DNA from 2 places in the Cellulosilyticum sp. genome. Region 1 is predicted to be linked to the other one. Evidence: riboswitches for the same ligand, from Rfam matches in the RefSeq annotation. Region 1 holds a riboswitch; the other holds the start of a gene.
The links. Region 1 has a riboswitch for lysine ahead of dapA (4-hydroxy-tetrahydrodipicolinate synthase). Riboswitches for the same ligand answer to the same signal wherever they lie in the genome.
Positions count from the first base shown of each region.

Region 2: linked by a shared signal. The riboswitch ahead of AC1VAQ_RS06335 (Na+/H+ antiporter NhaC family protein) and the one ahead of dapA (4-hydroxy-tetrahydrodipicolinate synthase) in region 1 are both predicted to bind lysine.

Region 1 covers NZ_CEVXFV010000056.1:14,133-18,567, reverse strand. The annotation lists gene AC1VAQ_RS17480 (methyl-accepting chemotaxis protein) at 1-74, shown strand, start outside; gene dapB (4-hydroxy-tetrahydrodipicolinate reductase) at 301-1,056, opposite strand; gene dapA (4-hydroxy-tetrahydrodipicolinate synthase) at 1,107-1,988, opposite strand; lysine riboswitch at 2,149-2,342, opposite strand; gene AC1VAQ_RS17465 (sialate O-acetylesterase) at 2,469-3,953, opposite strand; gene AC1VAQ_RS17460 (DUF488 domain-containing protein) at 4,099-4,435, shown strand, end outside.
Region 2 covers NZ_CEVXFV010000010.1:46,516-50,950, forward strand. The annotation lists gene AC1VAQ_RS06320 (FAD-dependent oxidoreductase) at 1-326, shown strand, start outside; gene AC1VAQ_RS06325 (hydrogenase maturation nickel metallochaperone HypA/HybF) at 346-687, shown strand; gene AC1VAQ_RS06330 (PilZ domain-containing protein) at 1,247-1,864, shown strand; lysine riboswitch at 1,955-2,131, shown strand; gene AC1VAQ_RS06335 (Na+/H+ antiporter NhaC family protein) at 2,258-3,808, shown strand; gene AC1VAQ_RS06340 (amino acid permease) at 4,001-4,435, shown strand, end outside.

The DNA of each region.
Region 1 (4,435 bases):
ATCTAGAAAATGCTCAATTAGCAACGGGATATGTGCAACAACTTGTAGAAGTATCTAATCAATTAAAAAAATAAATATAAAAAGAGATAGATTTTGATATGCTCCCCTTATGGTAGACAGTTTAAATAATAAAACTGTCTACCATAAGGAGGAGTATTTTTTATGTCAGGAAATAAAGCTTATTTAAGTGCTATACTAGCTCTTTCTGATAAAAGTGTGATTGGCGACACAAATTTTTTATTATTTCCCCTATCTACTTGACAGAGGCACTTCATTTTATGGTAAAATCTATCTCTTTTTTTATCCTAAAAGATGTTCCATATTATAAAGACCAGGACCCTTACCAGCTAAGAACTTAGCAGCTTTAAGTGCACCTACTGCAAAAACCTCTTTAGAAGTTGCTTGATGTTTAAGGGTAATAAATTCATCATTACCAGCAAAAAGAATTTCATGTTCTCCTACGATAGTACCACCACGTACAGCATGGATGCCAATTTCGTTTTTTGGACGTTTTTCACGTATGGTCGTGCGATCATAACGATAATCGTAAGGTTCAGACAAGCTACTATTAATTGCATCAGCAATAGCAAGTGCTGTACCACTAGGTGCATCAATTTTTTGATTATGATGTTTTTCAATAATTTCAATATCAAAAGAACTATCACTTAAAACCTCAGTTGCCCTTTTAGCAAGGGCAATGAGTAAATTAACACCTAAAGACATATTGGCTGAGAAAAAGACTGGAATTTGTCTACTTGCAGTATTTAATTTTTCGATGTCTGCATCTGAAAGACCTGTTGTACATACGACGATAGGGGTTTTGCTATTTACTGCATAGTCTAAAAGTGCAGGTACGGCTTTAGCAGTGGAAAAATCAATGATTACATCTATAGGTACATTACATTCTTCTAGCGTAGCAAAAACGGGGAAAGTATTAGGCGTACCTAAATAAGGATCGACACCTGCTACTAGTTCAATGCCTTCGTGATTTGAAATAATACGTGCAATGGTTTGCCCAATCTTACCATTACAACCATGCATTAATGCTTTTATCATAAGATTCATCCTTTCTAGAAGTAACAAGACTGTGAGACGCGCAGTTTTGTTTATAAAATTTTAGCATCAATAAGTGCTTGTTTTAATTTAGCTTCATTTTGAGGTTCTAAGCTTGTAAGCGGTAATCTACAAGGACCTGCTTCCCATCCCATAAGGTTAAGTGCTTGTTTTACTGGAATAGGATTGACTTCACTGAAGAGCGCCGCAATAAGTGGTAAAAAGTCTAATTGGAGTTGAAGTGCTTTTTCTCTTTCACCGTCTAAGTAAAGGCGGACCATATCATGAGTTTGTTGTGGGGCAACATTAGAAAGTACAGAGATGACACCTTTACCACCTAATGAAAGGATAGGAATAACTTGATCGTCATTTCCAGAATAGAGTGGTAAACGATCGCCGCAGAGTGCAGCAATCTGGGCAACTTGTGAAATATTGCCTGTTGCTTCTTTAAGACCTACTACAAAATCAAATTTAGAAAGTTCATAAGCTGTTTGAGGTGTAATATTTACACCAGTACGGCTAGGAACACTATAAAGAATCATAGGAAGGTCAGTTGCACGGCCAATAGCTGTAAAGTGCTCAATAAGACCTTTTTGGGTTGCTTTATTATAATAAGGTGTGACTTGAAGTGAGGCATCTACACCTAATTTTTTTGCATTTTTAGTAAGTTCAATACCATGTCTTGTATCATTACTTCCTGTACCAGCAATAACAGGGACACGTCCCTTAACACGGTCAACAGCAATTTTGATGCATTCCAAATGTTCCTCATCACACATTGTAGAAGCTTCACCTGTTGTACCACAAATAATAATTGCATCTGTACCGTTATCGATTTGATAATCAATAAGTTTTTCTAATTGTCCAAAGTTAATATCTCCATTTTCATAAAATGGTGTAACGATAGCTACACCTGCACCTTCAAATATTGCCATAATTTATACTTCCCTTCTTTGTGTAGTAATATGTCTCTACTACCATATTATGTAATAGAACATGAGGTGGTCACTTCTAGTATTTGGTAGAAGTGGATGCAATAAAAAAACCAGCATATAGAGGCTGGCTACGTTAATCATCTAAAAATAATATGATGAAATCATAAGTAGCTCTCCATCCTTAGAAAATCAATTTATTTTCTAAAAATGACAGTTGTAAGGCTCTTAACCGTACAACCAGTAATAAATACTGCAAGGTATTTATCCTTCGGCGAATACTCCTTTCTGCTTTGTTCTTCTTTACTTGCATAAATCCCAAAGCCTACTGATAGCCTTCGCACCTCTACGTCAATTATTTATTGAATTGTGTAAAATATAACACTTAAAATAAAAAAAGTCAATATAAAAAGTAAAATTAAAATATTTTTATGTTACTTAAAACAAGGGGCTAAATGAGAGTTAAAGTTTAGCCCCTTAGATTTAAATAGTGAGTTTAAATGGTGTAACAGGTAAGCCACTGCTTCCTACAAGATTAGCCTCACTATAACTTGCATAACCATAGCGAATTTCAGTTATTTCATATATATTCGGACAATCTATAAGGAGTTGATTTTCTCGAACAATAGCTTGGCAATATTTAATTTGTCCAAGTGTATCTTTTATTTGAAGCCCTTGGAGAGAATTGCCATTTATTTGCAAACCATCACCTGTATGTAGGAAGAAGAGCTTTAAGATTTTACCTTCTAATGTGGCAGCTTTTAAAATAGGACATTGTACTAAAAGTTCTTCTTTGTAAATAGCGTGACGTGCAAGTAAAGCAAGGCGGTGTGCAACTGGCTTTTTATGAGTCGGATGAATATTATCTTTTTCACCTAAATCTAAAGTAACAGCCATATAAGTAAAAGGCAGTGTATTTGCAACTTTAGCTTGAGCCTCTCTTAAATAAGCCCATAAACATGGGTCTTCACTTGCTGTGGTGTTATAGCTAGGCAACTGAACAAAGAAAAATGGCAGTGTAGGATTTTGAAAGTCATCACGCCAGTTATGAATAAGGGCTGTAAAGAGTTTTTCATAAAGATTAGCACGTAGTTCGTCACTTTCACCTTGATACCAGATAACGCCTTTAAAGGTAAAAGGAATAAGTCTAGAGAGCATACTTTCATATAAGCGCCCTGGTGTTTCTGAACATAGTGGACCAAAAGGCTCTAGTGGCCAAATATCTGTTTCACCATGAATAAAACGTTGGGCATTTAAAACATACTCTGTAAAATCTTTTGTATACTGCAACATATCTACAGCAGATAGATTCTTTTTGAACTCCTTATAAAAAGCTTTAAGCTCTGGATCTTTCATAAAGTAAGCTTCACGAATCCAGCAAGAAATGGATTTTCCTCCCCAAGAGCAGTTAATAATGCCAACAGGGATATTTTGTGTTTCATGAATTTCCATAGCAAAATGATAAGCGATGGCTGAGAAATTTTTAATACTTTCTTTAGAAGGAATTTTCCATATTAAATCAGTAGATTTAATTTCCCAACCCATTTCATCATTTCCACCTAAATAACAAGTGCCTTCTTTATAATGTCTGGCAACCATATCGCAGATACGTATATTAGATGAAAAGGGCCCTTCAAGTAGGCTAGTGCCATCCTGTGTATCGCGAAGTGGCATAGCCATGTTAGATTGACCACTAGCAAGATAAACATCTCCGATTAAAATATCTTTGAGGCTAATGCTTTCATTAGTAGTATAAATGGTTAAGGTTGTAGGTGAGCTTAAATAAAGTGGTGAGAGAGTAACCTCCCAATAACCATCTTTAATTATAGTAGTAATTTGTTGGTCTTGTATTTTAAGTGTTACGGCCTGACCTTCAGGACCACTTCCCCAAATTTTAAGTGGCATACCATGTTGTAGTACCATATGTTCACCAAATACAGGTGCAATCTGTAAAGAACTTTCTGCCATAAGCGTTGCCATCCTTTCGTTATTACGCAACTCATAGTAGCGTATAAATTGTTATAATATGTTTATAGTAACTAATAAATATAAAGTTAATATCAAGATTAGTTTAATGTTTTTAGAAAAAAATAACAATATATAAGGAGTATTTATGAGAAAATTTATTTATACAATTGGTTATGCCCACCATACACAAGAAAGTTTTTTAGCATTATTAGAGAAATACCATATTGGTATTGTAATAGATGTACGCACAATGGCATATTCGGCATTTCATCCACAATTTAATAAAGAACCCCTTAAACAGTTTTTAAATCATCATCATATTTTATATCGTCAGATGGAAGGGGCCTTTGGAATTATACGTCCGAATTCAGAACTTTTAAATGAAGCAGGGTACTTAGACTTTACAAAAATTGCTAGGTTAGATAGTTTTAAAGAAGGCATTGAGACAATTTGTCGTGGGATTGAACAAGGTTATGTCATTG
Region 2 (4,435 bases), on a different contig from region 1:
AAGTACATCATACAAAAGAAACGCAAAAGAGCTTTAAAGACTTACGCCTTACCTTTACAGAAGAACAGGTGAAAGAAGAAACAAAACGTTGTCTTGGATGTGGTGTAGCGGTGGTTGATGATTATCAATGTGTTGGCTGTGGTGTTTGTACAACAAAATGTCAATTTGAGGCCATTTCACTTGTTCGCAAATATGATAGTGCAGGGATGGAAATTAATGCAATGAAGCCAGTGGTTGTTAAATATGCAGCAAAACGTCAAGCAAGAATTATAGCGAAGAAAATGAAGAAGAGTGTGAAATCAGTATTTAAAAAGAAACATAAGTAGTTTATAAGAGGTGAAGTCGTTGCATGAATTAAGTGTTGTGATAGAAATTATAAAGACCGTTGAGAAGTTTGCTAGAAGTAATAATCTTACAAAAGTTGATACATTAGTATTACAAATTGGTGAATTATCTTCAATGATTCCCCAATATATTGAAGCATGTTATCCGGCAGCCGTAGAGGGGACATTGCTTCAAAATACTAAGCTTAAAATAGAGGTTTTGCCTGGTAATGGTATTTGTTTAGCGTGTCAGAAGGTGTTTAATGTTTTAGCAAGTAAAGGGAAATGTCCAAAGTGTCAGAGTGAAAACTGGGAGCTTTTAGGTGGAAAGGAATTTATGATAAAAGAAATCATTGCTTGTTAGATATTAGAAAAATGTTAAAGTTGTACTAAAAGGGTGTTAGCATTTTTATGGAATGAGACAATCTGTGACATGCATACTTTATACAAAAGATATGAAGTGCAGGTGGTACCATGGCAATCAGATGGTTAGAGCCCAGTAATTATGAAGTAGTACGGGATGAGGGCAGGATTAGTATTTTAATTAATAATGTGCCCAGTATCCACGATGTGACGTTGTACAAAAGAAAAGATCAAAGTATGTTTTTCTTATTTAAGCATGTTAAAGGAATCACATTAATGAATTACTCGTCTAAGGACTATTGTGCATTAGAAGAACGGCTGAATTTAAAGGGCAGAGATATTTTTCAAGAAATTGATGAAAATATAGTACCTGTCACACAGATGTATAGAGATTAAAACTGGTATACATTCTCCTTAATCTGCCACAAGATTAATTTGTGGCAGATTTTTCTTGTAATGAGATGTAAAATAATTGAAAAATAGGCTAAATTAACATATAATAAAAATGTTAAACTATTGTTTAAAAAGGAAATATAAGATAAAAAAATAGGGAGAACAACGTGTCAAAACATACTTTATTACTTAAAACATTAAAAGTCGCACAAAGAGTTGAACTGATAGGAAATAATATGAATGTCCATGAGGTAGAGTACTATAGACCTCATGGGGCAGAAGGTCTATATGTACAAATTAATGATAGCACTTTTACCGCAGAGAAATATTCAAAGGTTGTGTTATCTATTTGTGCCAATACAGGACGCTTTGAAAGCCAGGTCAAAGTTTTTAATGTACCGGGGGTTATTTGCGTTTTATACTTAAAAGATATTCAACTGGAGAAAAAAGAACTTCGTGAAATTAAACGTGTAGAATACGTCAATGAAGTAATGATTACTGCCAATAATAAAGAGCAGGAAGTGATTTTGAAGAATATTTCACTAGGCGGTATCTGTTTTCAAACGGATACACCTCTTGTGACTAAGAATGGGTTTATTCATTTAATAACCTTAAAAAATGAAAAATTAGACTTAGAATTTGAAGTTGTTAGGGAACGTTATAGTCAAGAACGTATTACATTTACCTATCATTGTCAATTTAAGCCATATGCAAGAAGTAGTGAAATGATATTGGAGAGAGAAATTGTGGGCTTGCAGTTACAGCAAATTAGATGCAATAAATAAAGTGAAACTTTAGAAAATATAAACTTTAGTATAAAGCTTTACTTTTTATACTATATAGTATATAGTTTTACTCAGCTAACAATTAAATAAAGAGTAGATAGAGGTTGCGATTTCTAAGAGTATATTTACAGAGGTAAGCACGTTGAAGTAAATAAAAAGGAGAATTCGCCGAAACCTATAGTTTATGCTTTAAGACTATAGCGTTGGGGTTATATAGAATATATATAACACTGTCACAAACTTGGTTTGTGGAGAGCTATCACGAGAGAACGGATAATAAGGTAAGATGAAAATAGTTTTAAGACTATGTTCATATGCTTTTTAGAAAGAAGTCTTGAGTGGTATGCTCAGGACTTTTTTTGTTAGACTAAATGGCAGAATGGAGACATACATATGGACGCAATTAATGTAGGATTTTTATCAATTATTCCACCAGTTATCGCGATTGTACTTGCGCTTGTAACAAAAGAAGTTATTTCAGCGCTAATCGTAGGGATTTTCTCTGGAACACTTATTTATGCTTTTAGCACAGGTGGTGGCATTGTAAAGGCTGTTGATGTAACCTTTGGTTTAATGGCAGAGAAACTTGGTGATAATGCATCGATTATTTTATTTTTAGGATTTTTAGGGGCACTTGTAGCTGTTATTACAATGGCAGGTGGCTCAAGAGCTTATGGTGAATGGGCTGGTAATAAAATTAAATCTAAAAAAGGTGCACAGCTTGGGACGTCTGTTTTAGGGGCACTGATTTTTATAGATGATTATTTTAACTGTTTAACAATTGGGACTGTTATGAGACCAGTAGCAGATAAATACAAAGTATCACGTGCAAAACTAGCATATATTATTGATGCTACTGCAGCACCTATTTGTATTATCGCACCAATCTCATCATGGGCAGCTTCAGTTATTTCTCAAATGGGTGGGTTAGATGTAAATGGGACACCGCTTAATGGAATGGAAACATTCATGGCAACAATTCCATTTAACCTTTATGCGATTTTAACATTGATTATGGTGATTGTACTTTGTGTGACAGATATTGAATTTGGACCAATGGCTAAGTTTGAAGAAGAAGCTAGAAGTAGCAAAGGTTCTTTAAGTATGGGAATGGACCAAGAAGGCGGCGATGAGCTTGCAAATATGAAAGTTTCATCTAAAGGATGTGTATTTGACTTACTAATTCCAATTATTACATTAATCATTTTAGCGATTTTATCAATGCTTTATGTAGGTGGATACTTTGAAGGTGGTATGACGCTTGCGCAAGGATTTGGAAATACTGATGCAGGTCCAGCACTTGCGATGGCAGGCTTTGGGGCGTTACTTGTAGCTTTCGTACTCTTCGTACCACGTAAAGTACTTTCTTTCAAGGATTTCATGGAAGGTATTAGTGTGGGTGTGAAATCAATGGTAGGTGCATTCATTATTTTAACACTTGCTTGGACAATTAGTGGGGTATGCCGTGATCTTTTAAATACAGGCGAATATGTAGGTGGTCTTGTAGCGGCTTCTCATATGCCACCACAACTTATTCCAGCTGGTATTTTCCTAATAGCTGGTGGACTTGCTTTTGCTATGGGAACTTCATGGGGAACATTTGGAATCCTTATTCCTATTGTCACAATGATTTGTAGTGCTGTGGCACCACAACTTGTAACAGTTTCTCTTGCAGCAACACTTGCTGGTGCTGTATTTGGTGATCACTGCTCACCAATTTCAGATACAACAATTCTTTCTTCAACAGGAGCAGGATGCAAACATATTGATCACGTTTCATCTCAAATTCCATATACTTTAGTTGTAGCAGCGTGTTGTGTTGTAGGTTATATTGTTGCAGGCTTTACAGCAAACGTATGGCTTACATTAGGCAGTTCAGTGCTTTTACTTGGAATTATTTTATTTGTACTTTATAGAAGAAGTAAAAAAGCAGTACAGCATTAATAGTTAAGTAAGACTAATTAAAAATGAATAATTAAGGATGAATGATTAAAGAGATGTTTGAGCACGCCAAGAAGGGTGTTCAAGCATCTTTTTTTTAGGAAGAGAAAAAGAGAATAAGGCATAAATAATAGAGGGAAATGACAAAATAAGCATAATTGACAGAGAAAAATTGAAATAAAGGATGACAAAGTTATGGAAAAAAAAGAAAAGATACCCTCTCAAACATTAAAACGTGAACTTGGGCTAGGGGCTGCAACAGCTATTGTTGTGGGAAATATGATGGGCTCGGGGATTTTTACCTCACCTCAGACATTAGCTCAGGTTGCAAATCCGTATACCAATATGTGGGCTTGGGTGATTACAGGTACTGGTTCTGTGATGTTAGCCCTTTCTTTTGCAAATTTAGGAACGCTTTATCCAGAGACAGGCGGTCCTATTGTGTATGTAGACAAGGCTTATGGAAAATTTATGGCTTTTCTCGTTGCATGGACATTTTGGATTGGTTCGTGGATTGGTAATGCAGCAATTATTACAGCAATTATTCGCTATGTGACAGTATTCTTTCCTGGGATTGCAACAAATAATTTAGTTTCATTTTTAATTTCGTCTGGTATTTTATGGCTTTTT